Regions from separate parts of the Pseudalkalibacillus berkeleyi genome, predicted to be linked through region 1. Evidence: riboswitches for the same ligand, from Rfam matches in the RefSeq annotation. Region 1 holds a riboswitch; each other region holds the start of a gene.
The links. A riboswitch is a leader RNA that binds a small molecule or an ion and turns the genes downstream of it on or off. The one in region 1 is predicted to bind S-adenosylmethionine.

Region 1 (10,350 bases):
CATGTTCGCAATTACATTTTGATTAGATTGATCATTATCTATAAGATCCTCTTCATCATCGATTTCAGCATTACCGACAATACCTTTGTTCGTTTTCATTTTAGACTGAATCACACCTGATTGTTTATCATTACTATTAATGACACCAAAATTATGAATGTCCTTAATTTTATTATAAAGTTCTTTTGGTTCAACATTACTTGCCAGATCTAAAACTCCATTATTTATAATCGTGATACTTTCATTAGCAAATTCAACTTCTGTTGACGTTAATTTATATTCTCCATCAATGACAATGAGTTTGCCCTCATAACATATAAATGGAATATTTGCCTCTTTACTTTTGTTCACTAACGTGTGAATGAGTTCATTCTTGCAAATTATTTTCTTAGCAAAATGGATCTTTCCAAGTCCTCTGCCTCCTTTTCATTTGCAGCTAATGATTTTCCAAATTTCGTTAGTTCCATCTTGTGTTTTTTGTAAAGTTCTTCAATCAACTGTAAAACCTCACTCCATAAATAGAAGTACACTGTTCAAATGCCATTCGTATGTATAACGTTTTAAATGTATAAAGTGTTGGAATTTTTTTAATTTAATTAAAATTTTATCAAATGTGCGATGAAGAATTCACTTAATTCTATTTGATTGTGGTTGTATTAGTAATAAAAGAATTGCCTACTGGAACCCCAATAGACCTTAAAAGTTCAGGTACAGCCACGCGCAAGAACGTTCGTTCGTCTCTCAGTTGATTGGATACAAAAAACCGCTTCTCTAAGAGAAGTAACGCTCTGAGTATCACCTCCATCCATTTATACAAAATGAAGACCAAGTAGATTGAACATGCTACTTGGTCTTCATTGATATAGCCACCGGATTTCACGTTTAGTGATACTCCCCTCCTATGCCTTCGTTCTATATTCAAGGTTATGCTGCTTTAACGTTTCATCCTGACCGAATAAGAAATGTTTTTCCATGTTAGGTGAATATTTAGAATTTGGTGCTACTTTACCAACTGCTTCTGATACTTCTCGAATCATTGCTGGTGAAGCGCCACAACACAATCCAATGAATTGCACACCTGTTTCAAAATGAGCTTTCCTCGCCCATTCAGCAAGTTCATATCGATTATGGTATAACGGATCTAATGAGGTTGGAAATGTGGTTTCAGTTGGTATAGAACATGTACATCCTTGATCAGGTAGGTTAAAGAATGTCGGATTTTCCTCTGTTGTTCGGTACGGCAATGGTAGTGCAGCGATATGACCACTTACACTCGAACGAATCTTTTCAACATAAGGATGCATGGTATGTATGCCTCTAAAGCAATTCATACCGACTACGAGCGCTCCTTGCTCTTTTAAAATTCTACATGAGTCCTCAACAGTATACCCATCACGTAGAACGCCTTCAGCCATGAGACCATGCGTAATCACAGCCTCTAGACCACCTTTAATGATTTCTTCAAGAGCAATCAATGCTTCTTCATGGTAGTAGAACGTTTCGCCAATGATGAAGTCCACACCTTCATCTACACACCACTCTACCATTTCTGCAAACATTGCCCGTACTTCAATTTTCGATTGCGCGTCTTCAGGGTCAAATATGTTCGTATTTGAAATATTACCCGCTACGAGCGCATCTTCTTCAGGGTGCTCGATTGCTACTTTTTTTGCCGATCGGATGGCTTGTCTGCTTAGCTTTTCAACAAGATTTTCCTTACCAATGATCCTCATTTTTTCTCTATGGGCATTGTACGTAAATGCGACGATGACATCCGATCCAGCATTCATGAAGTCTCTGTACGCTTGCTCTAACGCTTGTGTGTTTTCTAAAGCGACTTCCGGTACAAACGAACCTGCTTGTAAGTAGCCTCGCCGCTCTAGTTCAAATAAGTAGCCTTCACCGCATACTACCGGACCTTCTGCTAATCGATTAGATAAACTACGTTTTTGTTGGTTGTGTACACTCATTACTCCTATTCCTCCATTCGTTTGTTAAGGATTGTTCGCACTTTTCAATTATTGAATTACTTATTGAGGAAGTAAAAAAGAGACGATTTCAACTCTCTGTATTACATTGAGTTGAAAATCGCCTCTAGTGTGTCTAGTCAGCAATATTCATCCTATACACTTAGACACAAAATAAAAAAGCCTTCCCCAATTTGGAAGACGTTTAGGCAAAATCATATCATCACCTTATCTACCAAAATGGATACCCATTTTGCTGGAGTTAGCACCTTACATAACATGCAGGTTGCTGGACATCGCAGGGCCAGTTCCCTCCGTCGCTCTGGATAAGTTTTAATTGTTTTACATTTTATACAGTGTAGTTTTCATTGTCAACAATTTTTTGAATTTTATTATAACCAGCGTCTCATTCGTTTAATATACCGCTTAGAGCGAAAGAGAAGCTCGGTTTTTATATATTTGGGTGCATCTATCGAGTTAATCATTTTCACGGATGGATAAACACCATCCTGGTTGTATTTCACCTCAAAGCTCCCTTTGCAAATCGTGTTTCCTGTTTGTTTATCGATTACTTCAGCATCTACTGTCGCAACTTTATTTATGAATTGCTGATCATCGGACTCTTTTTCCAATGTTTCTAGATCCGTAACTTCAAATAAAAATTGAGGCACCGCTAATCACCCTAATCGTAAATTTATTTAATCATAACACGTTCCTTGATAGGATAAAGAAAAAGATACTGCAATTATTGCAGTATCTCCTTTGATGACCTAAACGTAGCGTTAACGAATGATATTGTCCTCAGAATTATCAGTATATGGTTCACCTTCTTGATCCACTGCGTAATCCTTTAAGCTATTTAAGTAATGAATCCACCCGTTATTACAAGCATCAAAACATTCAAGAGCTTGTGTTAAACCTTTGTGTGTAAAGTGTAATTTACATTCACCCTCAATTAAAGGTTCTATATGAAACTGTATGGTAGTGCCGACCCAATCCTCAAGATTGTCAAACCCACTTGACTCGGGATGCTTGGATGCAATTACATCCAATTCAACAACCTCGTTTTGTTTAAGTTTCTCGTTACAACATAGAAACCAGCCTTTGGAAAATTAAATTCTGAAATTCCTCCGACTTCATCACTGATGTTTGCAAAATTAGTCCACCAATTCCTTACGCCATTTTGTGTATGAATGGAATTATATAATTTCCCTGCAGATACCGGAATACTCATTTCTACCGTAAAATCTTTCATAAATTAATCTCCTCCATATTATGAATGTGACCAATAGGTAACATGTGACTATAAGGTAACGTATAGTGTTGACTATTACAACATTCCAATTTAAATATGCTGAGAGTGGTAGTAATAAAGTACTGAGTTCCCCAAGAGAGAGCCGAAGTTCCCCGAGTCATCGTAAAAGTTCCACAAGTGAGAGCGGAAGTTCCCCGAGAGGAAGCGAAAGTTCCACAAGAGAACGCAACAGTAGAATAAATTATATATAATCTCCATAATTTATAAAGGGAAGTGGGCTTTTTGCGTTGAATATTAACAGGTATTCCCATTATTCATTTGGAGGAGATAGAACAAATGTATAACCATAAGGAAGGCATTCCATATAGCCAAGATCCAACATTTGAAAATGTAAAAAATGAAGATAAATTAAACGATTCGGTTATGGATTATCAAAATGGATCCGTGTCGTCTAAGCGGTCAAATTATGATTATTCTATGGTGATTCCATTAGACCAAGTACCATACAGACCACATGATGAATAACAAAAGGTTAAGCCAGATGGGCTTAACCTTTTGTTCATTTAAAATTGACTTGCGTAAGATTTCGCTTTTTCTAAAGCCGCACCTTTGATTTCTTCAAGTTTGTCAGGCATAAATGCGTGTCCTTCAATAATGATGGAATCAGTGTCAGTAACCCCTAGGAATCCCATAACTGCTTTAATATAGCGATCTCCCATTTCTAGATCTGCTGCTGGTCCTTCTGAATAAATGCCTCCACGTGCTTGAATGTGCAAGGCTTTCTTACCTTCTAATAACCCAACAGGTCCATTTTCTGTATATTTGAATGTTGATCCTGCAATAGAAACCGTATCAATGTATGCCTTCATCTTCGGAGGTACGCTAAAATTCCAAAGCGGAGTTACAAACACATATTTATCTGCGTTCTTGAACTGTTCAGTAAGGACATTGATTCTTCTTACTTTATCTTGTTCGTCTGGGCTTAATAAATCAAACTCTTGACCTTGTTGAAGCTTTCCCCAACCGTTAAATACATCTGTATCAATATACGGGATGTCATAGTCATATAAGTCTAATCGGATGATCTCATCCTCAGGGTTTTCCTCTCTATATGCTTGAATAAATTCCTCTCCAACTGCTAAACCAAGGGACTCTTCAACCGATTTAGGATTTGCTGTAATGTATAGTACTTCTGCCATGATCTTCCTCCTAAAAATTATTTTGTTACTTTTTTATAGTAACTTTATTTTTATAGTATCATAAATTATCTTGAATTCAAAATAAAATACTCGATTTATTAAAAAAGAATAAGAGCCGGTTCAACAGCTCTTAAAAGATCGGTAATCCATCTAAGTTGTTATCTTTACGGTTATCTGGATTAGATCGGATATAGGTTTCGCCATCTTTCTCCCGGACAACGCTTACGTTCTCAATTCTTTCCTCATCTACTTCCTGTATGGCTTCTTCATATGATAATTCTCTACCAGAGCTTGTTTGGAACATTTGAATCTTTCCATTTTCATCTTTCCTTACCGCTGAAAACTGTTCTTTCTCCATCAACAAAACCTCCTTTACACTTCCTAGTTTTTTCGAGATTTACGTTTATATTCACCGAACAGCGTAACTTTCATAAGTGCACACAAAAAAAACAGCAACTGACCGTAACAAGACGGTACAATTACTGTAAGTAGAAATTATTCTTCATTTGATATTAAGGCTAGAACTGCACCAGCCGGGTCCTTGATCACACAGAAGCGGCTCGCTCCCATCATTCTTGGACCATCTAAAATCTTACCGCCCAAATTCACACACTTTTGAGCACTAGCTTCAACATTTTCAACATTTACATACATGAGCCATTGTGCAGGGATATCTGAATTTGACCCTTTAGCATGACAAATGCCTGTCACGACTTCATCATCATCTTCTGGTGATTTAATATTAAAATCATGGTAATCGCCCATATCATGATTTTCTGCTTTCCACCCGACGACTTCAGAATAAAAGTCCTTTATTTCTTCAGCATTTTTTACAGTTAGGTCTCTCCATACAATTTCACCTATCTTAGCTTTCATTTGCCACCTCCAGATTGATTTTTCTTTAATTAAATATTCGTAATCCTACATACATGAACCTGCTAAAATCTAATAAATAAATTTAGTTCTATATGCATATAGAACTTTAATGTCATTTTTCATATTAGTTAATATGCCTTATTCACTTTTACATAAGATTGTACTATTCGATGTGTTTAACTAATATTTGATGTAATTTTCAAATAATTGTGTTATTTTGTTGTAAATATTTTGTATTGGAGGAATTATATTGAATAGGAGAATCGTCACGCGTTTATCTTTAGCTGGAATTATGAGTCTCTCTTTATACGCACCTTCCATCTCCGCTCATGACAACCTTGATGATGTTGCAATAGAGAAAGGCGCTCAAGAGGGTGAACTGACAAACATATCGATGCTTGAAGGGAATAAAAACCTAGAAAATTGGTACGAAGCTGCTGCTGTTCAAATTAAAGAAAATGACGGAATACAGAATTCAACTGCTGATGTTTACGCACATAAAGGATTTGCGTATCTAGGTACACATACTGCTGGAGGAGGCAACGGGGGTGTTCGTGTATTTGATCTTAAAGATCCATCTAGTCCTATAGAAATTTCAAAGTTTGCTGATGATATTCCTGGTACTTGGCAGGAAAAAGTTATTGTCAAAACCGTAAATACACCCTATTTCAAAGGTGACCTTGCTGTCGTAAGCGTTCAACAGCTTGATCGTGGTAACGCTCTCTCAAAGGGTGGTTTCCTTTTGTATGATGTGAACGACCCGTATAATCCAAAAAAATTGGGATTTTGGGAATTAGATAAACGGGTCAGAGGTACACACGAATTGTATTTAACTGTCCAAGGGAATAAGCCAGTTGTCCTCACAGCGAATCCATACGCAGATTATTATACTCATGGAGAACAAAAAGACTTTGCATTAGTGGATGTCACAAATCCAGCCAATCCACAAACCATATATGAGTTTGATCCTAGAATGCTAAATGAAGTGCCGGAGGATTTCAACGGTTATCATTGGAATTCTCCTGACGGAAAAACTCGACCTGTTTTCAACCATAGTACGATGACAGATAATACCGGGAAAACAGCATTTCTCTCATTTTGGGATTTAGGAACGATCATGCTGGATATTTCAAACCCTTATGATGTCGAATATTTAGGGAGAACTGATTTCGCACCAGATGTTCAAGGTGCTGCTCACTCATCAGCGTTAGCAAAGGGTGGAACGGTTCTGATTGAAACGCGTGAAGTATACCATCCAACTCGAGAGGGGTACGAAAGATCGTATGGCTATACACGCATTTTTGATATTAAGGATAGAACAAATCCTAAACTACTAAGTACATTCAAAACGGATTTAGTAGACCATGTTGAAGATGGTGTTACTTTTGCAAATACGGTACATGATCCTAAAGTACGTGGTAATACATTATACCTTTCACATTATGCTGGTGGAGTGAGAGCGGTAGATATTACTGACCCATCAAATCCAGAACAGATTGGGAAATATGTGCCTGAACAAGCATTCTTCTGGGGTGTTTTCATTGACCAGAATTATATTCTTGCATCAGATATGGGGCAAGGTCTTAAAGTATTACTCAAAAATAATAGTAAAAACAAATAATCATGCTTGAATCTGGAAAAGCGGCCTCTTCCTCTGAAGGAGTAAAGAGACCGCTTTTATTAACGTGAGAATAAGAATTCATATTGCACCAGTACTGTAATAATCGTTGTGATGATAAATGGGAAACCGAATGCCGCAATGGTTAAACCGATCTTACGGTTCCACCTTTCTTCGTTGGGGTCGAGGTCTTGTATGTATTGTGACCGTTTCACGAACGAGCCTAAAAAAACACCTGATAAACCGAATGTTGCAGCACTAATAATTGCAATTACTTTTAAAAAAAGTAAAGGATCGAATAACCCGAGTACTGCAAGAATCACAAGTATAACTATTCCACTCAATAAAGATATCTTCAAAGAAACATCCTTTCAACTTTCGTGTAATATCCAATGGATCGCTTCATTCAAGTCATGAGCAATGAAATCTGTTGTTACCTGATTCCAACGTCCAAAATACTCCTTATTGTGAAATTTTCGAAGAGATTCCTTCCCTGAACCAGTCTGGACAAGTATCTTAAATGATCCCGCTTCCTCAGCGGCCAACATATCCGTCCATCGATCACCAATGACGATACACTTTGAAAGATCTAAATTGTATTTGTTTGAAGCTTCAAGTAACATACCGGTTCTGGGCTTTCTACACGCACATTTTTTTCCTGGATCATGAGGACAAATATAAACGTCATCAAATCCGAACTCTTTTAGTTCTTCATCGAACTCTTCTTTTGTTGCCAATCCATTAGATATACCAGGTTGGTTTGTAAATGATAGAATCTTTATTCCATTGTCTTTCAATTGTTTGAGTGAATGTTGAACATTAGGATAAAGCTTAAAATCACCTGGATAAACGATCTCATTACCGCCACCTAATGTACCATCTCTATCTATGAATACAGCTTGTACCATCAATTGTCCTCCATTATTCTCATTCAGTAATGGTCGTGTAAAAAACGTTTAATTTTTTCATTGATTTCAACTAGATTTTCCTCAGATGGATAATGTCCCATCTCCATTGATGTAAATGCTATCAAATTATTAATGATATCCTCCGATTTCACTTTCAATTTGTGTTCCGGGAAAAACAGATCTGATTTACCTGAAATGATGAATGTGGGAGCATTGTAACTAGTTAGCTCACTTTTTTCAGTTAATTTAGGCATCTCTTGTTCAAGTTTAATGTGCTTGAAAATATCACCTATGATAGTTCTGTCACGATTTTTCATTGTGTTGGCAGACATCCTGTCAGTAATCCTTTTAAGATGCTTTTCTGCTGTATTCATACGAAATAACATTAAAGGAATAAGAACCTTCTTTACCATTTCAAACTTAGAGCCCAGACTGATTCCTGCAGGAGATACTAATACTGCACATTTGATTTTTTCTGGCATATACGAAGCAACTCTCAATATGATTCCAGCTCCGTACGATGGTCCCACAAAGGCAGATTGTTTAATATGAAAATGTTCCATAATATCAGATATCCAAATCGCAAACGATTCATCTGTTGCTGAAATGCGTCGCTCATCACTGTAACCTGGATGACCAATGGTATCTGGAGCATAGATTCGATAGGTATCCATTAAAGGTGTGAACCATGATAATGTCATGGGATTGATACAATTCCCACCCTGCAATATAATAAGCGGCTTACCGTCGATCGGTCCTGTGATTAACACATTTGTTCTTCCGTATGATGTATCAACATATTCTTTATGAATTTCATAAGGGAACAAGCTTAAATATTTGTCATAATGGTTAGTTATTATTTTTCTACCCATTTCATTTTTATAAATAGAACCGGATTTACTCATTAATACCCTCCCATCCATTAAATCGTTACCTAATACTAGATTAACAAATAAATACAAAAAGGAGGGGATTTAATTAATATTGAAAATCAAAAACCTGTCTTGTGAAAATGGACAGGTTTATTGTTTCTTTAATGTTTAGTATGCATATAAATAACTAGGACTTGCGTGTGGAAAGTAGGGTTGTTTACATTTGTGACAATAACCATGCCATGGTCTTGGTGCAGGTCTTTGCATGGGTCTACTAAATGCATATTGATATTGGGGCATAAAGTGGCTAGGCGAGTAAACAGGTCCAGACAATTTCTTCTTATCAGGATGTGATGGATATTTGTAATTCATCTGATGTAATTGTTCAACTTTCTTATAATAATCGTCTAAATTCTCATGAAGATTGTATTGTTCGAGCATGCAACGTTGTCCCTCCCTCATTGTAGATGGGTTCCTACTATATATATTCGAAGGTACAAGTTTCGAGCTTATCCCATCTACATTTAGGTGTCTGAAAATTTGGGTAAGAAAAAAGCTGAGCTCATAAGAATAAAGATCCTTCGAGTCAGCTTGGTTATCTGTTGTTATTCGTTCTCTTCCTTCTTTGTGGTCCAGACGCTAGTGACTTGTCCTGCCTGAGTTTCATCAATCATAAAGGAACCGTTACTATACCGGTCTGCCGGTCTTAATTGAGAGGGATCGATCATTTCTTCTAATCCCTTTTCAGACTGTATCTTTACGATTTCATTTTCTTTCACGTGCACGACCTTTACAATTCTATGCGGATTCGATTTCAATTCTCTTAACATGACGACACCCCTTTTAGCACGAGATGTTTTTTCAAATTCATTTTCGAGACGCATTTTCTTAACCGCTCCTCGATTAGTTATGAGAACCATTTGCGCCTTCACTTCTTTTTCTTTAACAAATCCACTGACGACGTAATCTCCATCTTTCAAGTTGATGGCTTTCACCCCTGCAGCTCTTTGTCCTACAACACTGATTTCTTCTTCTTCATACCAAAGACCGTAACCATTTCGGGTAGCGATAAATACATCTTTCTGACAATCCGTGATATAAACATCAACAAGTTCGTCATCCTTCTTCAGCTTTAATGCCATAAGCGGTTTGGAATATCGCTGTGCTTTGTAATTCTCGAGCTCTGTACGTTTAACCATACCATTCTTAGTGAAGAATACGATAAATTCGTTCGTTTTAAATTCATCTATGACCATTGAATCTACGATAAATTCATCACGATCGATGGAAACGATATTCGTTACGTGTTGACCAGCATCTTTCCATCGGATATCTGGCAACTCATGGACAGGGATATGAAGATAATTCCCTTTATTTGTGAAGACGAGTAACGTATTGGTCGTATTGGCTTGGAATGTTCTCAGCACCCGGTCTGTTTCCTTCATCCCTGGTGGTTCACCATTAGATGCGGCATAAGACCTTGGACTAGTTCGTTTCACATAACCTTCCTTCGTAACAGATACGACAACATCTTCTGAAGGTATCATGACTTCAAGGTTAATTTTTATTTCAGATATCTCAGCTTCGATCACAGAACGGCGATCATCTGCATACGTCTTTTTTACACGAGCCAATTCTTTTTTAATGACCGAAAA
Region 2 (10,350 bases), 860 kb from region 1:
AAACAGCTGACTATACGAGCCAGCCTGTTATTTACATATCAAATGTTCGTTTCTCTAAATCTCTTGCCGTCTTACTCGTCTCGACGGTCTTTTCCTCCTTCATCGTTCCGAATAGGTAATCGCCAACTGGATTTGAGACGCCATACCAATAATTTTCATTTTTATAATGGTGGAGGATGTGAATCTTTTTCATCCAAACTCCGAATTTCGTTCTCGGTTTAATCGGTCTATGCGCAACGTAATGCTTCCATTCGTAAAAGAAAAGCATCACTTTCAAACCGCACATGAAAGCTAATGTGTAAAATAAATTTCCTGAAATGATATAAAAAAGTGCTGACCAAACGATCATGTTCGGGATACTGTACCACAAAGGAAGAAAGAGTAGATGTAAGTCATCTGGATCTGAATGATGATCATAATGTAGTCGTTTCAACATCTTGAGAAGGAATGGATTCTGAGGTGTTTTTAAATGGAAGAGAAATCGATGTGTCATATATTCACTTAAAGAAAACGCGATTAATCCAATTGCGAAAGATATGGCGATCCATCCTCCTTTACCAAATAGGATAATTACAGTCATGTTAGCAGCAATTAGACACGACAAAATGAAAATATCAGGAAAGAGGAAGAAATCTCGATACACTTTGCTCATGTGAACCTCCTATTTTTTAATGATTCCTTTGTTTCCACATCTCGATACTTTGATCCATCATCCGTTCAGCGAGTTGCTTAGCTTGATCTGGATTGTTTGCAACTGCTGCTCCAATTAAGTCTCGGTAATAGCTCATGGAAACTTCTCGGTACGGTTGCTCTTCAAAATATAATGTTGCCATTTTAATATATAACCTTTGGAAGCTGTTTAGGATCAATAAGTATATCGGATTGGAGGAGGCTGCGGCTAATCCTCGTTGGAGCTTCCAATCAAATTCAGCAAAAGCTGACGCTTCATCTGCTAACTGATCCATTTCCGTCAACAGAGAAACCACTTGCATCGAATTTGTTTCTACTGCCCCGTGCACATATGCTGGTAGTAATGCCCTTCTCAATTCTAAAAGATGAACAATAAAAGCATCTGGCATATCTGCCTCTTGCTCTAAATAATGGACAAGTGTCATTAAATTTCCTTGTCTCCAGTAATCATTGACGACCGCCCTTTGTCCTTTACGAATCGTTATCCAACCATCGCGTTCTAGTCGTTGTAGTACTTCTCGGATCACAGGTCTTCCAACTTCAAAATGAGCAGCTAATTCTCGTTCTGAAGGTACTAATGTATTGCAGGCATATCCTCCGTTCATCACTCTTTCGATGATAATTTTTTCAATTCGGTCAGTTGTTCTCATTGTTCACACCTACTTTATGGTAATACCACTTTTTATTCTGGTAATACCAGTCTATTCTATCTAACGTCACAAATGCAACAATTTTCTGATAATTAAATACTCAAACTTTTTCCAACAACAAAAAACCCTAAACGACCACAATCGTTTAGGGTTCATTTCACACATCATGTTACTATGCGTTGTTTTTCAAAATTTCTGCTTTATCTGTTCGCTCCCATGGGAGTTCAATGTCCGTACGTCCGAAGTGACCGTATGCTGCAGTTTGCTTATAAATTGGACGGCGAAGATCAAGCATATTAATAATACCAGCTGGACGAAGATCGAAATTCGCACGAACCAGCTCAACAAGCTTTTCTTCAGAAACTGTTCCCGTCTCAAATGTATCAATTGAGATCGATACAGGTTGCGCTACACCTATTGCATAAGCGAGTTGAACTTCACATTTGTCAGCAAGTCCAGCAGCAACAATGTTCTTCGCAACGTAACGTGCAGCATATGCAGCAGAGCGGTCTACTTTTGTAGGATCCTTACCAGAAAACGCTCCCCCACCATGACGTGCATATCCACCGTAAGTATCTACGATAATCTTACGTCCTGTTAAACCAGCGTCACCTTGTGGTCCACCGATTACAAAGCGACCAGTTGGGTTAATGAAATATTTTGTATCTTCATCAATCAATTCAGTAGGTACAACTGGATTGATGACATGCTCCTTCAAGTCACGCTTGATCTGCTCAAGTGTAACCTCTGGATGATGTTGTGTTGAGATGACAACCGTATCAACTCGAACAGGTTGATTGTTTTCGTCATATTCTACGGTTACTTGCGTTTTTCCATCTGGACGGAGGTAAGGGACGACTTCATTCTTTCTTACATCTGCCAAACGGCGGCTTAACTTATGAGAAAGTGAAATAGGCAATGGCATCAGTTCTGATGTTTCATTACAAGCGTAACCAAACATTAAACCTTGATCTCCTGCCCCAATTGCATCAATTTCCTCATCAGACATCGTGCCTTCTCTAGCTTCAAGAGCTTTGTCGACACCTTGAGCAATGTCTGCCGACTGCTCATCAATAGATGTAAGAACTGCACATGTCTCATAATCAAATCCATATTTTGCTCGTGTATAGCCAATACCTTTAACTGTTTCACGAACAATTTTAGGAATGTCTACATAAGTAGAAGTAGTAATTTCACCTGCAACAAGTACAAGACCAGTATTAACAGATGTTTCACACGCAACCCGAGCGTTCGGATCACTTGATAGAATTTCGTCTAGAATTGCATCTGAGATTTGATCACAAATTTTGTCTGGATGACCTTCTGTGACCGATTCAGAAGTAAAAAGACGTCTGCTAGTTGACATTACGGAACCTCCTCGGCGATAACCAATATCGCTGATAATTGATACGGTACTCATTCCGTACGAAAAAAGTGCCATCAATCAGATGAAAACTTAAAGCAAAATACTTTTTCATTTTCACCTCTGCACTTGTACCTAAGAAAGGATTCATATTATAGACGAAAAAAAACCTTTCCCTTGTAGAGGAAAGGTGGTTCGTTGTAAACCTTTCACCCTCTTATTTTTCAGGTTAGCACCTTCTCACCTATGGTGTCGGTTGCTGGGTTTCATTGGGCCTGTCCCTCCACCTACTCGGAATAAGAGTAGCCGTTCTCGCAATATAATATCGCAGTACGCGGGGGTTGTCAACGAAAGTACACTTATTAAATAGCTCTGTTAATGAATAAAGTTGTTTTTTTGTTTGGAAATTAAAGTTAAGCTTACATGTACTATGTGCAATAAATTGAAATGTAAACTACGAAATGAAGTTAAGGTCAACAACTGCGCCTATTTAATCGTAAACTAAGGTTTGATTCGTCACAAAAACGGAAATATAGTATACATTATTAAAATAAATATGTTATACTAATTCAGACGAATAGGATGTATAATGATTTAAACAATATTATGTTGTAAAGGATGGGTTTACATGAATACGGCACAATTTACTTCACTTACCGATGAACTTATAAGTAAATCTACAACTCAAAAGAATTTAGCAACTCCGACTTTAGTTGAAAAAGCAATCTCACGTGGCGAAGGTGTCCTTTCATCAACAGGTGCATTACAAGTTGAAACAGGAAAATACACAGGTCGTTCACCTAAAGATAAATATATCGTAATGGAACCTTCTGTGAAAGACAAGATTGACTGGGGATCGGTCAACCAGCCAATTGAAGAAGAGAAATTCAATAACTTATATAGAAAAGTACTTAAATACTTAGATGAAAAAGAAGAAACTTTCGTATTTGAAGGTTTCGCTGGTGCGGACAAAGCTTATCAATTACCACTTCAAGTCATTAATGAATATGCTTGGCACAATCTTTTTGCTCGTCAGCTTTTCATCCGCCCAAATGAAAGCGATTTAAATGGCTTTACACCGCAATTTCAAGTTATTTCTGCACCAGGATTTCTTGCAGATCCTGAAGTAGATGGAACGAATTCTGAAACGTTTATTATTATCTCATTTGAAAAACGGATCGTACTCATCGGTGGTACTGAATATGCTGGAGAAATTAAGAAATCCATCTTTTCTGTCATGAACTACATCCTGCCAGAACAAGATATCCTTTCTATGCACTGTTCAGCAAATGTAGGGCAAGAAGGCGATGTTGCTTTGTTTTTCGGACTAAGTGGTACTGGGAAGACGACACTATCCGCTGACCCTAATCGCCGACTTATTGGTGATGATGAACACGGTTGGGCAAATAACGGTGTCTTTAATATTGAAGGTGGATGCTACGCAAAATGTATCAACCTTTCTGCAGAAAAAGAACCACAAATCTGGAATGCTATTAAATTCGGAACTGTTCTTGAGAACGTCGTATCCGATAAAGAAACGCGCGAAGTTGATTATGACAACACGACATTGACTGAAAATACGCGTGCGGCATATCCGATTGATGCCATTCCGAATGTCATCACGCCAAGTGTTGCAGGAAACCCGAACACGATCATCTTCTTGACTGCTGATGCATTCGGCGTATTGCCTCCAATCAGTAAGCTAACTAAAGAACAAGCCATGTATCACTTCCTATCTGGCTACACAAGTAAACTTGCTGGAACAGAGCGTGGCGTAACATCACCACAAGCGACGTTCTCTACTTGCTTCGGTTCTCCATTTTTACCTTTGCATGCTGAACGTTACGCTAAAATGCTTGGTGAGAAAATAGAACAACACGATGTGGACGTTTATCTCGTAAACACTGGCTGGTCTGGTGGAGAGTATGGCGTAGGTAAGCGAATGAACCTTCCATATACACGTGCAATGGTTCAAGCTGCACTTGAAGGAGAATTACGCTCAACTGAGACAGTAAAGGATCCGATCTTCGGACTAAACATACCAACTCAGTGCCCAGGCGTACCTGGTGAAGTTTTACAACCTAAGAAAACTTGGGCAGACCAAGAGGCTTACGATGCAAAAGCGAAGGAACTTGCATTGAAGTTCAAAGAAAACTTCAACAAATTCGAAAATGTAAGCAGTGACATTAAAAACGCAGGACCAACTGTATAACATAAGCAAAAAGGGGTGACCATAATGGTCGCTCCTTTTTTAATTGTATTCCGTACATGAGGGGGCATGTGATTTGTCTAGCTCCTTCGACCTCTACTCCTTCTGATTTTTCATCCAATCGCAAAGATCGTGAGTGACTTGTCGCTTTTTCTCTGGATTGAAGTGATGATCGTCTTGTATGTACCACGTTTCGTATGATCGATCGTTCGACTTCAACTCCTCTTCAAGCAAATACGCATGCTTAATCGATACATTTTCATCGTAAACACCATGAATAATTAAGACTGGCGCCTTAAATTTCGACACTTCTGTTAGTGGTGTACGCCATTCATACCGTTCAGGATATTTATAGACAGATCCTCCAACGACACGCTTCATCATCTTACGTAAGCTATGTCGTTCTTCATACGTAAGCTTCATATCGGTTACCCCTCCCCATACGACAACAGATTGAATCATATGAGGAAATTGAGCTGCCGTAAACAAAGCCATCGGTCCTCCTCTTGAAAAGCCAAAGACATGTAGATCTCCCGAGTCCGTACAAGACAAACTCTCTAGTACTTGGAGGGCTGAAAAGGCATCATTACGATCTTCACCACAGAAGTCCTCAAACCCCTCTCCGCCTTCATTTCCTCGATAGTGCGGAGCAAAGACGACAAAACCTCTTGAAGCAAACTGGATCACTCTAGAAATTCTTACCTTCCCTACTTGTTTAATACCACCTCTCAAATACAACAGTCCTGGTAACTCATCTTCATGATCGGGAACTGCTAACAGTCCTTTTACGAGAAGACCATCACTTCGATAGGAAACCACAAACAGTTTTATGTGAGGATGTGGAGATGGAAAGCGTTGCATATGTTCAATTTGGTTGGATTCATACATAGTTACACCTCTCGTCAAAAATTAGGCGAACACACATTTTTGAGTCCGCTCATACACTATTTCGACTATAGTTTTGTGGAGGGAAATTTATGTTTAATAAGATAAGACGGCATATTGTAGGAGCTGTTACTATATTGCTAGCTGTGACGATCATCGCAGCAGGATGCTCCAATAATTCTTCCAATGATAAAGTAAGAGTTGCAGAGGTTACACGATCCATTTTCTATGCACCTCAATACGTTGCCATTGAAAAAGGTTTTTTTGAAGAAGAAGGGATTGAGATTGACCTTACGACAACTTGGGGCGGAGACAAAACCATGACCACCTTGTTATCAAATGGAGCTGATATTGCACTTGTCGGTTCTGAGACAACAATTTATGTATACGCTCAAGGAACGAACGATCCAGTCATCAACTTTGCTCAATTAACACAAACCGATGGCACCTTCCTTGTCGCACGAGAAAAGCCGGAGACTTTCGCATGGGACCAATTGAAAGGTAGCACTTTCCTAGGTCAGCGAAAAGGCGGAATGCCACAAATGGCAGGTGAATTCGGTCTAAGAAAACATGGTATTGATCCTCATAAAGATCTCAATCTTATTCAAAATATAGAGTTCGCTAATATCGCCAATTCATTCGCTTCAGGCACAGGAGACTATGTACAATTGTTTGAACCAACTGCAAGCTTGTTTGAACAAGAAGGAATCGGACACATCGTTGCTTCATTTGGTAAAGAATCAGGAAAAATTCCTTATACTACTTTCATGACAAAGCAAAGCTATCTGAACGAAAATGAAGATGTCATTGAACGATTCACACGTGGACTATACAAAGCTCAGCAATGGGTCGATAGCCACTCTGCAAAAGAAATAGCTGAAGTAATCGCTCCTTACTTTGATGATACGCCAATCGATTTAATTGAAACAGTAACTCAACGATACAAAGAACAGCACAGTTATGCAACGAATCCGATCCTGGATATAGAAGAATGGAATAACCTTCAAACCATTATGGATGAAGCAGGAGAACTGCCTAAACAAGTTGACCATGACATTCTAGTCAACACTGAAATCGCTGAAAAAGTTGCCCAGTAAGAGGAGGAGATCCAGTTGTCTTTCTTAACAATCGATCGACTCACTCATGCTTACTTCTCCCCAACATCTATCACAAACGCACTTGAAGATATTACACTTGAGGTTGAAGAGGGAGAGTTCGTTTCCCTCCTCGGACCAAGTGGCTGCGGGAAAACTACATTATTATCATTAATAGCAGGTTTACTAAAACCAACAGTAGGTTCTATTAAAGTGAATAATGAATATGTGCAAAACGCTCAACATCAAATAGGATATATGTTTCAGCAAGATTACCTTTTTCCTTGGCGTACGATTGAAGAAAACATTTTGCTTGGGTTGAAGATACAACATAAATTAGATGACATGAGCACGACATTCACGCTCGATTTACTTGATCAGTTAAACCTAAGTCATACGCGTTCTAAATATCCTCGTGAGCTTTCTGGGGGGATGAGACAGCGCATTGCTCTCGTGAGAACACTAGCGACACAACCTGTTCTTCTTTTGCTAGATGAACCTTTCTCAGCATTAGATTATCAGACGAAACTTAAGCTTGAAAATCTAGTATTCAAAACATTGAAAGAACATCACAAAACTGCGGTGCTCGTTACGCATGACATTGGGGAATCTATTGCAATGTCTGACCGTGTAGTCGTCCTATCTGCCAATCCAGGTAAAATAAAATCAATCCACACAGTCCCAGAACATTTACGAAAAATAGAACCCTTACACGTTCGAAATCATCCAGATTTCAAGCACATCTTCCAGACAATCTGGGAGGAGTTGAATGAACTTGATCACGAAAATTGAAGAGGCTTACGAGCGGTATATTTACAAGGAAAAGAAAACACGACGATCCGTTTTCTTTACACAGTTCTTCCTGTTTGTTCTCTTTATCACCATTTGGGAATTGGCTTCAATACAAGCTTGGATCAATCCATTGCTCTTTAGTTCCCCAAGTAAGATATTGACCCTTCTCATCAACAAATTAGAAGACGGTTCACTCCTTATTCACGTTGCAGTTACAACCGGGGAAACACTGGCAAGTTTTATAATTGCTACCCTATTAGGTACAGCAGTTGCCGCCATTCTATGGTGGGTTCCGTTTATCTCTAAAGTTTCTGATCCTTACCTTGTTGTATTAAATGCGATGCCTAAAGTGGCTTTAGGTCCAATTCTCATTGTTGCACTTGGACCGGGTTATGTATCAATCATCGCGATGGGCGTGTTAATTTCCTTTATTATTACTACCTTAGTTGTGTACGCTGCTTTTCATGAAACAGATCAGAATTATATTAAAGTAGTTGAAACATTTGGAGGTAATAAAAGCCAAGTGTTTAGAGAGGTTACATTCCCTGCAGCAATACCGACAATCATTTCAACACTGAAAGTGAATGTCGGTTTGTCTTGGGTAGGTGTGATTGTTGGGGAATTCCTAGTATCTAAAGAAGGTTTAGGGTACTTGATTATCTACGGGTTTCAAGTGTTCAATTTCACACTCGTCCTGCTGAGTCTGTTGGTCATTGCAGTCTTAGCAACCTTCATGTACACAGGAGTTGGGATGCTCGAAAGGAAATTACGGAAACGTTAAAACTGAGTAATTCCCTCTTTCAACATGTACGCTAAACTTCGTTCTAGTACTTGGTCTTTCATCATAAAACTGTATTTATGATCATTCTTAATCGAAGCAGGGAGATTCTTCTTAAGTAAAGGTCCATTAGTTTCAAAGTAATGGGCCTTTAAACTTATCTTTTCAATTGTTGCAAAATATACATTCTTGATGATTGTACCGCCCTTACCATTCACACGATACTGTCCTAGGTAATAAAGTTCGTCCACTGTTGCTCCTGTTTCTTCATAGACTTCCCTAACAGCAGCTATTTCAGCTGTCTCTCCTTCTTCTACTTTCCCTCCAGGAAATTCAATTCCTCTTCTCGGATGCTCAGTAAGCAACCATTGCCCTTTGAACCGACAAATAATCCATACGTGCTTAGGTGAGGAGGAATATGGATGATCAGTAAAAGATAACTCCACTTCATTATGATAATAATCTTCAAAAGTAAAACAACTCATTAGCAAAACTCCAATTTATCTCTGTCCTTTAGAAATACGCAAAAAAACCTTTAAGTCACCTGATATCCTGATGAACGGCAATCGTTGCAGTCTGACATTAACTCTAAAGCGAGTGACTAGGTTGTGGAGCTCTTATTTCTTAGCGATTAGGAAAAAGCTTCTGCCTCTATTTTACATGAACGATATAAAAAATACAGTTGAAAACCATTAGAGGGATTCCATTGAATAAAAAGGAACTAATGATAGCTTATAAAAAGCAAAGGAAGACTTTTCCCATTTAAGCAATAGTCCTACACATCAAGATATGTAGGAGCATAAGTTAAACAGAAAAAGTCAACTCACTCTTCCTATAGTGACATTTCAGGTTACTTCACTTCAGCAGATTGAATTTTCCATCGATCATTGTCCATAGTAAATGACACTTGAATGAAATAATTCCCATATAAATCAGATTGGTTTTCTTGATTTAATTGATAATTCTCTTCATCAAGTTTTACCAATTCAGAAGGTTCTCCCTTCATCACCCATGGAGGTAATTCTGTTGGAATGATGTACAAACCATCTTTCTTTTCTTCATAAAGTCCGTCAACATAATATTTGGAAAGATCTTCAGAAGCATATTGACTAAGGTGATTTATCAAACCATCTTTCGTATCAAATTGATTCACCTTATTATTTTCACCTGTTGGTTGAATCACTTCATTCATGAACGTATCAGTAAGTTTAATGAAATCGCCTTTATCTGGATGATGACTGTCGGTGTTTTTAGTCGTTGTAGTCGTTTTGACTTGTTTTTCTAACGATGTATGTAATGTACTCGCCACCGCAACATTCTCATTAACTTCAATAGGTTCCATTGAGAATGACTTTTTCGAGAGGTCTTCACTTGCATACTGTTTGGAAGTCGTCTGTTCACCATATGAAAAAAGTCCAAAGACAATAAGTATCCCTATTAAAAGTGGTAATAAACTCTTCTTCATGACCCAAACTCCCCTTTATCAAATAATTTTGATCGTCTATTATTATTCTGAACTAGTTTTAATATTGGTATACCTGTTTTGCTTCTCTATAAAACATTACTTCAATTGGACGTTTGCTAATACATTCAATATGCACAAACAATAACCTTCAAACATTATACCTATTTATTCCATTTATCAATGAAATAATTCGCCATTCTTTTTACTTGTTGATTGTATTTTGTAGAAGGAACATCATTTTTAGAAGATAATGTTATGATTTGCCGAAATCGATCCACAAATAAAGAAATCATCACCTCGATTTCAGGTAATGATTTCTTATCCACTATTTAATTCTCTTATGATATTCTCACAGTTTTCAGTAAAGCTCTCAAAACCGGAACGCTCGACTCGAAACACGGGTGATTCCATCTTTGCATGCCTA
Region 3 (10,350 bases), 830 kb from region 1:
GAGAAAATCAAGTTCCACTGCAGGTCGATTATGTGCAGCTGCTTGGTTTTGAAGCGAAAATGCTTGAACTGATTAAGGAAGAACAACCCGATCTGATTGTATGCACGCATTGCTTTCCGTCTGCAATTCTAAGTCGTCTGAAGCGTCAGCATCAGATTGATATGCCTACTGTGAATGTATATACGGACTTCTTTATCAATGGTGTATGGGGGAAGGAGCACATTGACCTCCACCTTGTGAACGATGAATTGATGAAGAAGGATTTGGTTAAGAACCATGGCGTATCTGAACACCAGGTCTCGATTACTGGTATACCGACGAGTGAAGACATCGTTTCATATACGACAAAGCGTTTAACGGACAAGAAACATATATTAGTTGCAGGTGGAAGTAGTGGTGTAGGTAATATTATAGATTACTTGAAATCAATCCGGCCAGATTCCACCTACCGTTACACCGTCTTATGCGGTAAAAATGAAAAGCTATACAAAGAGTTGAGTTCTTGGGATGTCGATCACATTGAGGCGAAGCCATACATTGAGAGTCGAGCTGAAATGAACCGCCTTTATGAGCAAGCGGATGCGATTATTACGAAGCCAGGTGGTATTACGATTAGTGAAGCATTAAAAAAGAGGCTGCTGATCTTTGTCCACTCAGCCTTACCAGGGCAAGAGCAGTATAACTTGAAGGGATTGAGCGAAAAACAACTCATCATTCCAATTGAAGTAGGAAATTTTGAAGGTACGATAGAGCATGTGCTAGAAAATGAATGGCGGCGCAAGCAGATTTTTCAGAGGATGGACGAGTACCTCGCCTTAACAGAAAGCTGCCCGAAAAACGAAATCGTCAAACTAATCGACGCTCCAACCATGCTCAACATACAACCAGGATAAAATCAGGAAGCATCCGATGAATTCGGATGCTTTTTTCAATATTGTGGGGTGGTGGCGGTTCAGACGGATTAAGCATAGACCTTATAGACCGCGAACTCTGGTGGATAACGGTATGGAGGATGGAAAAGGGTGCTTACTGTCCGCGGTTGAGGAGTGGAGTCGATATGGCGGATAGAAAAGGGTGTTTACTGTCCGTGGTGGAGGAGTGGAGTCGATACGGCGGACAGAAAGAGGTGTTTACTGTCCGTGGTGGAGCGAATAGGTAGATACGGCGGATAGAAAAGGATGCTTACTGTCCGCGGTAGAGAGAGAAAGGCAAAATGGCGGATAGAAAGAACCTGTACAAGTACAATTAATGTTAAAATATAGAAAAACAGAAGGAGGATCAACTTTGTCCATTCAATTTGCGGTATCCGGTAGTACGATCATGTCAGACCCTAAGCTTTTCGACGACCTGTTTTGGGAAGACATTAAGCATATTGAGATCGGAGAGTTTGAGAAAGAAGAGGACTTTCAACTATTTTTACAAGTATGCAAACAGAATAATGCGAGTTTTGGTGTGCATTCCCCGTTGTTCAGACAAGATAGCAAATATGACCTCATCGAAAAAGTCGTTCATGAGCCTGCTTTTGCATGGAAACGATTAGAAGAAGAAGCGCAACGTTTGTCAGGTCTTGGAGCAGAATACATCCTTGTTCATTTCCCCTATTTTAAGAGGGAGATTATGGACGATCCAAACAAGCTTATTGAAGAAGGATTGCAAAAATTAAGTGCCATACAAGACAAGTATGAAATTCCAATTGTTTGTGAACCTAAGCTTGGTCTGCACCGATCACCTGTTGGTATTGAATATTTAAATCAATTTTCAGAAGAGACATGGTCTAAATTCGGACTGAAATTGTGTATCGACATCGGTGACTACAGGATGGCTATGGGAGACAAAACACTAGAGTACATAATGAAATGGGAGGAACACATTACGGTAGCGCATATTCATAATGTGACCTATGAAGGTGACAAATACATTTGGACACCAATTCACCCATCTTACGAAGATAATCTCTATAAGTTCGAACCCATCCTTAAATACTTGGCACAAATAAGAAATCTAAGATTTGTCTTTGAGCACACGCCACATACGAATCCTAGTAAACAATTTGTACGAGAAGGGTACGAGTGGATGCAGTCTACAACGCAATTCGGTAAAGTTTCAGGAAGAGAGGATAAAAAAAGAGCGGATCAATAATATCCAGCTCTTTTCAAATCATTTCAAAACAATGAAATTTTGGTTGTAACCATATCTTTCAAAATCCATTTTATAGATGGTTTTTACTAAATCCATAGCTTCTTGGTCATAAAGGTTTTCATAAGGTGGCAATGGTTGATTAATGGATTCGATCGACATCTTAACATCCGGATAAGTTCGATTGTCACTTTCATTCATTTTTTGAGTAATATGATGGGGTGATTTTATGAGGGAATTTATCGGTGAACTTGATAAATTGTACTGTTTTTCAATAGTCCTTATAGAAGTAACAAAGTTCTCTAATTGAATGTATTTATTTAAAAAGAGTTCTTCTCCATTTACGTATTGTTGTACCATATGTGCATTGACTTTTCCTCTTTCCACTCCATTTTCCTTGAGCCGATATAAGAATTCCTTAAATGAAATGCCGTTTTTTACACCGGGAGCGATAGAGTCCATTATGTTCTTGTTCATTATGGCATGGAAAAATGAACTGACTGCCCTTTTATAAGGATTCCGGACTAGTTTATAAACATCTTTATCACCACTTAGAAGGTGCTCAATGATGTTCTGAGTATGATTGTTTTGTTTTTCGATTACATTCAACCGATAAGAATGAATGATCGGACTATAATCAGTCGCTTTTTGTAATAAGCCTTGTTGAAAGAAAAACCATTTAATCAGTGAAGTACAGCCACATTTCGGATTCCAAAAAAATATGATCGGAAAATTTTTCGCAAAAAGTGGAATCGGTGGCGTAATTAATTTTCTCGCAATGATGTGTCGGTTTGGATTACTTTCTGACATTCTATCTACCTCCAAAGGGTTTGTCCAACTGCTCGTATTTTACATAATATGTCCAACCTAAATTATACGTGTAGACAATATTCAACATTTCAAGTAAAAAAGCTGACATAAACCATGGAGGTTTGCGTCAGCTTTTCTAAGAATGGGGGTATGTTCATCCTCACTCACATAGTGCTTTCTTTTGCTACGATTGTTCCTTTCGTTTCGCGCATTTGGATTGCAAGGCGAGCAAACCCAACGCCTAGCAGAGCGAATACAACATACAAGATTCCCATACCGATTCCACCGATTGCTTCTCCGACGATAATTCCGAGTGCACCGAACATTTTTCCAATCTGAAAAACAAATCCGTTAAATGCCATGTAAGCTCCGCGCCTGGAGTCATCTACAATATCTGCCAAGATCGACTGCCTCGTCGGAACGTACATCAACTCGCCGACTGATAAAACAACGACAGCAAGAGATAGTATTAAGAAGTTATTTGAAAACGCAAGAATGGCATACCCTAATCCGAATAAGATGAATCCAGCATACATAATCGGCTGTTCGGGTTTATTGCGGATCCATTTGGCAACCACTCCAGTGAACAAGACGATGATAATTGTGTTTTCAACCGTCAACAAGCTGAGTAATTTAATGCCATCAATGGATAGATCGAACGCGCCAAAGAAAGTGAATGACTTTGGGATGATCTCGTCTTCCAAGCGGACCGCAATGAAGTTGTTTCGTTGGAATTCAATCGCTAACACTGCAATCCCACCAAGAATAAACAGGACAAAGGGGATGTCTGTTATAACCGTTTTATAACTTTGTAAAATTGGTTTGATTCCATATGGCTTTGTTGTTGATCCTTGTGGTATGTATGTTTCTGTAATCAATGTCGCTGTCATCCATAAGGTAATGAGTGACATGACGAACAACGCGAGCAACAGTTCAAAGAAATGGGTTTTGTAAAACCAACCTCCGACAATCAATCCAATCATGATCGACATGTTCACAGCCCAATAATTGACAGCGTACATGAAGGCGCGTGTTTCTTTCGTGCTGACGTCAATCAACATCGCTTCGGCAGCAGGATTGACGAGTCCAGATGCGACACTGATGATTGTCATCATAGCAAATGTCAGCCAAGGAGATGTGTACCAGGGTGAGTTAGCGAGGATCATTCCGATGAACCCGATCACTTTCATCCATTCACCAAGCACCATCAGCTTTTTCCGACCTAAAATATCAGCAAGGTATCCCCCATAAAGACCAGCAATAAACTGGACGAGCACGTTAAGCATCAGTAAAGTTCCAGCCCAGAAGGCATTTAACGCATTCGTAAAATAGATCGCCATGAATGGGAAAATCATCGAGCCGATCACTCGACTTAAGAAGGATGTATAAATCCGTATTCTAATATTTGGGTGTAATTCTTTCAGCATAGAGGTCACCTTCCTTTGTCATTATTTTGCATTTTATAAAAGGGGATAAAAAGGGTATAATGCATTTGAAAATGTCCCCTTTTTTTGAAAGGAAGTATAGTAGAAAATCTGAACGCATAGATGTAATGTCTAACTCCAGCACCCAGCCATTTGGTTCACTTTAGACCTGCTGTGGCGGTAATAGCCTCCCAGTCGGTCGTCAGTGACCCTAGCAGGGTGCTTGCGCTTTTCTAATACGGGAGGAAGATGATAATGGACTTATCTTATTATGAATTAAGAGCTTTTCTGTATCCTCGGGAAAAGGAGCATACCGCAACTTTCAAGCTCAGTGATATTGAACAAACTTGGTTCTGCACACAGAAAAATGTAAAGAGAAAACTTAAAAAATTTGAAGAAGCAGGCTATTTTCGATACATACCTGGACGAGGTAGAGGCAATCCTTCTCAAATTATCTTTCAAAAATCTTTTCAAGATGAATTGGACGAAACGATTCGTCAATTGGTCAAAGAAGAGCAAATGGATGAATTGATGCAATTACTCCAACTACCTATTCCGCGGTCTTGGATCGCAAACATTTCCAATGAAGTTCAAACCTTGTTCGGACTGCAATCTCAAAATGAGTCCAAGGATGTACTTCGTTCTATTGTTACAAGAGAACTTACAACTTTAGAGCCAACAAAAACATCAATTACGTTTGAAAGTTATTTGATTCAGCAGTTTGGTGACTGTCTTGTGTCTTATGACAAACATGTGGATGAAATCAAACCGCACTTGGCACATCATTGGGTCGTGGATGAAGACTTCATGACTTGGCGCTTCTACTTGAGAAAAGGTGTACGGTTCCATCATCAACAGATCATGACAGCAGAAGATGTGAAGTACACTTTCGAGAGGTTTACGAAAGACTCCCCATTTTATTGGTTGATAAAGGATATTGAGCAGATTGAATGTCTAAGTTCTTTCATCGTGCAGTTTAAGCTGAAAGAATCTAATCCTTTTTTCTTAAGATACTTAAGCGCACATAACCTAGCCGTATTACCTAAAGATGTAGAGTTTGATGAAAATGAGTGGATTGGCACAGGACCATTCAAATTAAAAGAGCGTTCAGATAAAAAAATCGTATTAGAGGCATTTGATCAGTATTTCTTAGAAAGGGCATTACTCGATCATATAGAATTTTGGAAAGTGCCGACGCCAGCTGTGAACCAAGTGAGTTTTCAAGTAGAAGGTGTGGAAGAAGAAAATGGCATCCAAGAAAAAGAAGAAGTAGAGGTTGGCTTCCGTTTCCTTGCTTTTAATTTTAATCGAAGGTCAGTTGTCGATGATGCTAGTTTCAGAGAAGCGATGTATCACATTTTGGATATAAAAAAGATGTATAGAGAGTTAGAGAGAGAAGAACCGATTGAGGCTTCAGGTTATTTTCATTGGAACTCTGAACAACGCGTGAGGAATCTATCAAAAGTGGAATCATTGCTGAAGAGAAGTGGCTATCAAGGAGAGACGTTGACGCTCATATCACTAAATTACCCTAAAGCTATAGAAGAAGGAGAATGGTTCGTTGAACAAGCACGAAAGTTTAATGTACATATTGTCATAAAGCCTTGTCTAATAGATGTACTCTACTCTCGAGAAATTGAGCAACAGGCTGATATGATGTTTATGGGAGAAGTCGCATCTAACGATTATCACTTGTCTTTTCTCGGTGCATTTTACAATGAGGCACTAGCTTTTCGCCGCTTCTTGGCTGTAGAACATCTAGAACAAATTGATCAATGGCTTGAATGCTTCAAAAGGGAAAAACGCGCTGACGACCGCGAAGAATGGATTTGCCAAATTGAAAATTACATACGGGCTCACAACCTATTTCTGTACTTGACTCATCCAGTTAAACGTAGGACATTTCATCCGATGATTCAGGATATCCAGTTTGTTTCATTCGGGAACGTTGATTTGCGTAAGCTATGGATTCAATAATACATCCAAAGTCTTAAATAAGGTTCAATCGTTGGTTGGTCGAGTTCATTCAGTTGGCACCATAAAATAGGAATATGAGGAAGGTGTGATGAGAATGAATACATTACCAGTATGGGCAGACCGTTATCTTGAGCGGCTAGGTCTTGAGCAAGAATTACCAACCAGGTTATTTCTTGAAAAATTCTGTCGAGCGCATTTGAATGCGGTACCCTTTGAAAACATTAGCAAGCTTATGTATTTACGAGATTACAAGATCAATAAATTTCATATTCCACCGATCGATGTGTATGTTGAGAACATGTTCCGTTACGATTTTGGTGGCACGTGTTATACGAATAATTCACATGCCTTGAAGCTACTTAAAACGCTAGGTTATGAGGGGTATCATGTTGAGTTAGGTAAATCTCATATTGGTATCATGATCGAGTTGGATGGTGAGCGGTTGTACCTTGATTTTGGTTCTGCTTCTCCATTTTTTAAGCCTGTCAATTTTGAAAAAGACACGAATAATTTAACTGCGTATGACATTGAAGAAATACGTATTTTACCAGACTCGGACAATAAGGGAACGTACCGATTTATCCGATACCGAGATGGGAAAGTTGTGAAGGATGATTGGGACTTCAATCCCGATCATAAAATGACTTTCGAGGCATTTGAACCGACGATCACAAAGTCCAATCAACCAGGGGCTTTTTTCCTATCTCATTTACGCTGCCATCATTATCAGATATCCCAGAATCGCACGCTCTCTCTCGTTAACAACACGTTCTCGATCCGATATGAAAATGGTGAGGTGGATGAAAGAATTTTACAATCTGAAAAAGAAATTACAGAGGTTCTTCAGGATGAATACCAGTTACCGAAATTACCGGTTGTTGAAGCAATCAGGGTCCTTGAAAGTCTTGGAGTCGATCTTTTTGAAAAGCAGATGAAATAAAAAAATTCTCTAGTGAAGAACGTTACGAAAAACACAATTAAATCAAGGATTGAGATATTTGATGATACCAATTTTGATGAAAATGAAGAAAATTTAAATGTTGACACTTCAAAATCACCGTGCTAAGATTCAAATAATTTAAAAATGAAACATCAATAGCAAGCTCTTATCAAGAGTGGCTGAGGGACTGGCCCTGTGAAGCCCGGCAACCGTCAAACTTAGGTTTGAAATGGTGCCAAATCCTGCAAAGCGTCAATACGCTTTGGAAGATGAGAGAGACAAATGTGTTTATTTTGCCTCTCTGTCTTTACAGAGAGGCTTTTTGCGTTTCTCGATTCTAAGGCAAAAGGGGGACAAAATGATGTCTTATCAAACTGAAACTGTACAAATTCCAAACTTTACACTTGAATCAGGCGAAGTGCTTGAAGAAGTGGAACTGGTCTACGAGCGGTGCGGTCCTCCTGATGCTCCGGCCATACTTGTCTGCCATGCTTTGACGGGTAATCACGTCACAGTAGGATCAGATGAACAACCTGGATGGTGGCGTGGTTTGATTCAGAAAGGAGGATACATCGACACCAATCAATATCAGGTCATTACTTTTAACGTCTTAGGTGGATGCAATGGATCAACAGGGGCAGCAACTATTCATCCAGAAAAAGGTGAGCCGTATGGTGAGGACTTTCCAATTTTAACCGTACGTGACCTTGTGGAAGTCCAGTTTGTTGCATTGAAAATCCTAGGATTCAAACGATTGAAGGCAGTCGTCGGTGGTTCACTTGGTGGTATGCAAGTTTTGGAATGGGGTTTAATGTATCCCACTTTCATGGATTTACTCATACCGATTGCGGTTACGCCGACATTAAGTGACTACGGCATTGCCTTCAACCACATCGCGAAAGAATCGATTCAACATGGTGGCACAAAAGGGTTGAGCATCGCCAGAATGATTGGCATGATCACCTATCGATCAGATCTGCTTTTTAACAATCGGTTTGATCGTCGTAAGAGCGTTAGTGAGGGAGAACCTTACGAAGTCGTGTCGTATTTATCGTATCAAGGTGACAAGTTGACCGATCGTTTTGACGCCAACAGTTACATGACACTGCTTGACGCGATGAACACTCATGATATTGGAAGGGGAAGAGGTGGAATAGAAGAAGCCATTAAAGGTTACGAAGCACCGATGATTGGGATTGGTTTTACGAGGGATCTTATTTATCCACCAGATGCGCTAGGAGGATTCATATCCTCCATTCAACAGCATGGTGGAAATGCTCAATTTTACGAAGTTGAATCAGATTTTGGTCATGACGGATTTTTAGTTGAATTTGAAAAATGGGGTCTAATTGTCAAAAGCAAACTAGCAGAGTTATACACGATCGCACACCAAAAGCAAGCTTAAAAAACGAATCGAGGAGTGAATGAAATGAGTGAACAAAAGAAGTATCGTCTTGAAACCGTAGGTGTACATGGAGGGTTACAACCAGATCCAGTAACAGGAGCGAGAGCATTACCGATCTATCAATCGAACGCTTATAAGTTCGAGAATACGGATCATGCTGCAGATTTATTCGGTTTGAAAGAGGAAGGCTATATTTATTCAAGAATTCACAATCCTACGGTTACCGCGGTTGAAGAGCGGGTAGCTGAGCTCGAAGGAGGCATTGGCGCGCTTGCTCTTGCGAGTGGAATGGCAGCCATTTCTACTGCAATCTTTAATGTTGCGGAGGCTGGAGATGAAGTAGTCTCAGCATCAACTTTATACGGTGGAACGTACAATTTGTTTGCGACGACATTACCAAAGCATGGCGTTAAAACGCATTTCGTAGACCCGACTGACCCTGAAAATTTCAGAAAAGCGATTACACCAAAGACGAAGGCGATTTTTGCCGAGACGATCGGAAATCCAGGCCTCCATGTCCTTGATATTGAAGAGGTTGCCAAAATTGCTCATGAAGCAGGTATTCCACTCATTGTAGATAACACGTTTGCGACACCGTTTCTAACTCGGCCGATTGAGTTCGGTGCAGACATCGTCATTCATTCGGCAACGAAGTGGCTCGGTGGGAATGGTACAACGCTTGGTGGCATTATTGTAGACGCGGGTAAATTTGATTGGAATCAACCGAAGTTCCCTGGTTTTACCGAACCTGATCCAAGCTATAACGGCATTGTTTTTGCTGAAGCGCTCCCTGAAGCCGCGTTCATCGTGAAGGCGAGAGTGCAAGTTCTACGGGATACTGGTGCCGCCATTAGTGCACAAAATGCCTTCCAAATCGCGCTCGGCCTAGAAACGTTACACGTTCGAATTAAAGAGCATGTGGCAAATGCGAGGAAAATTACCGAGTACTTACAGAACCATCCTGCAGTTGAGTGGGTGTTGTATCCAGAGAACAAAGATCACCCGTCTTATGAGCTATCGAAAAAATACCTACCTAATGGCGCTGGCTCTATTGTCGTGTTCGGAATAAAAGGTGGTGGAGAAGCGGGTTCTGCAGTCATTAACAGTGCTACACTTTGGTCTCATGTCGCCAATGTTGGTGATGCAAAGAGCTTGATTATACATCCGGCAAGTACGACGCATCAGCAATTATCACCTCAGCAATTGAAGGAATCCGGTGTGACTGAAGATCTTGTCCGTTTATCAGTTGGCATAGAAAATGTGGAGGATTTAATTGAGGATCTCGAACAAGCGATCGAAGTTGCAACCGGATTGACCTCCTTTAGTACACAAGAGGTAGGCTGAGATTTTATGAATAAAGAAAGAATTCCATTGATCGATGTGCGGAGCTTCATTGTTCTTATGACACTAAGCACAGTTCTTGGATATTTAGCGATTTATTAGAGGAGGGGAAACGTTGGGAAAAGTGAATGTTGCGTTACTCGGGTTCGGAACGGTCGGCAGTGGCGTGTATGAAATCATCGAAAAACAGCAAGAAAGATTTCGGGCTCTACTGGGGCGAGAAGTGGAAGTAGTGGCGATCTTGATTCAGGATAAAACGAAGCCGCGAGTTGTAGAAAATGGCGTACTTGTAACGTCTGATTTTGAAGAGATTATTA

Region 2: another riboswitch for S-adenosylmethionine. It lies ahead of metK (methionine adenosyltransferase); the one in region 1 lies ahead of L2716_RS07125 (homocysteine S-methyltransferase family protein).
Region 3: another riboswitch for S-adenosylmethionine. It lies ahead of metX (homoserine O-acetyltransferase MetX); the one in region 1 lies ahead of L2716_RS07125 (homocysteine S-methyltransferase family protein).

Annotation. Positions count from the first base shown of each region.
Region 1 covers NZ_JAKIJS010000001.1:1,341,522-1,351,871, forward strand. The annotation lists gene L2716_RS07115 (hypothetical protein) at 1-351, opposite strand, end outside; gene L2716_RS07120 (hypothetical protein) at 638-880, opposite strand; gene L2716_RS07125 (homocysteine S-methyltransferase family protein) at 900-1,970, opposite strand; SAM riboswitch class I at 2,193-2,300, opposite strand; gene L2716_RS07130 (hypothetical protein) at 2,360-2,638, opposite strand; gene L2716_RS07135 (SRPBCC family protein) at 2,750-3,019, opposite strand; gene L2716_RS07140 (hypothetical protein) at 3,010-3,222, opposite strand; gene L2716_RS07145 (hypothetical protein) at 3,559-3,747, shown strand; gene L2716_RS07150 (FMN-dependent NADH-azoreductase) at 3,786-4,421, opposite strand; gene L2716_RS07155 (DUF3892 domain-containing protein) at 4,552-4,779, opposite strand; gene L2716_RS07160 (VOC family protein) at 4,917-5,297, opposite strand; gene L2716_RS07165 (LVIVD repeat-containing protein) at 5,548-6,918, shown strand; gene L2716_RS07170 (hypothetical protein) at 6,978-7,274, opposite strand; gene L2716_RS07175 (HAD-IIIA family hydrolase) at 7,287-7,823, opposite strand; gene L2716_RS07180 (alpha/beta fold hydrolase) at 7,847-8,728, opposite strand; gene L2716_RS07185 (hypothetical protein) at 8,864-9,136, opposite strand; gene parC (DNA topoisomerase IV subunit A) at 9,301-10,350, opposite strand, start outside.
Region 2 covers NZ_JAKIJS010000001.1:2,198,855-2,209,204, forward strand. The annotation lists gene L2716_RS11540 (sterol desaturase family protein) at 32-652, opposite strand; gene L2716_RS11545 (GntR family transcriptional regulator) at 669-1,340, opposite strand; gene metK (methionine adenosyltransferase) at 1,513-2,706, opposite strand; SAM riboswitch class I at 2,918-3,006, opposite strand; gene pckA (phosphoenolpyruvate carboxykinase (ATP)) at 3,332-4,915, shown strand; gene L2716_RS11560 (alpha/beta hydrolase family protein) at 5,009-5,800, opposite strand; gene L2716_RS11565 (ABC transporter substrate-binding protein) at 5,890-6,894, shown strand; gene L2716_RS11570 (ABC transporter ATP-binding protein) at 6,910-7,683, shown strand; gene L2716_RS11575 (ABC transporter permease) at 7,661-8,464, shown strand; gene ytkD (RNA deprotection pyrophosphohydrolase) at 8,461-8,946, opposite strand; gene L2716_RS11585 (hypothetical protein) at 9,312-9,926, opposite strand; gene L2716_RS11590 (hypothetical protein) at 10,088-10,252, opposite strand; gene L2716_RS11595 (hypothetical protein) at 10,245-10,350, opposite strand, start outside.
Region 3 covers NZ_JAKIJS010000001.1:509,539-519,888, forward strand. The annotation lists gene L2716_RS02755 (MGDG synthase family glycosyltransferase) at 1-893, shown strand, start outside; gene L2716_RS02760 (TIM barrel protein) at 1,285-2,139, shown strand; gene L2716_RS02765 (sulfotransferase family 2 domain-containing protein) at 2,158-2,946, opposite strand; gene L2716_RS02770 (MDR family MFS transporter) at 3,111-4,373, opposite strand; gene L2716_RS02775 (SgrR family transcriptional regulator) at 4,626-6,347, shown strand; gene L2716_RS02780 (arylamine N-acetyltransferase) at 6,442-7,287, shown strand; SAM riboswitch class I at 7,451-7,563, shown strand; gene metX (homoserine O-acetyltransferase MetX) at 7,649-8,692, shown strand; gene L2716_RS02790 (O-acetylhomoserine aminocarboxypropyltransferase/cysteine synthase family protein) at 8,717-10,036, shown strand; gene L2716_RS02795 (homoserine dehydrogenase) at 10,158-10,350, shown strand, end outside.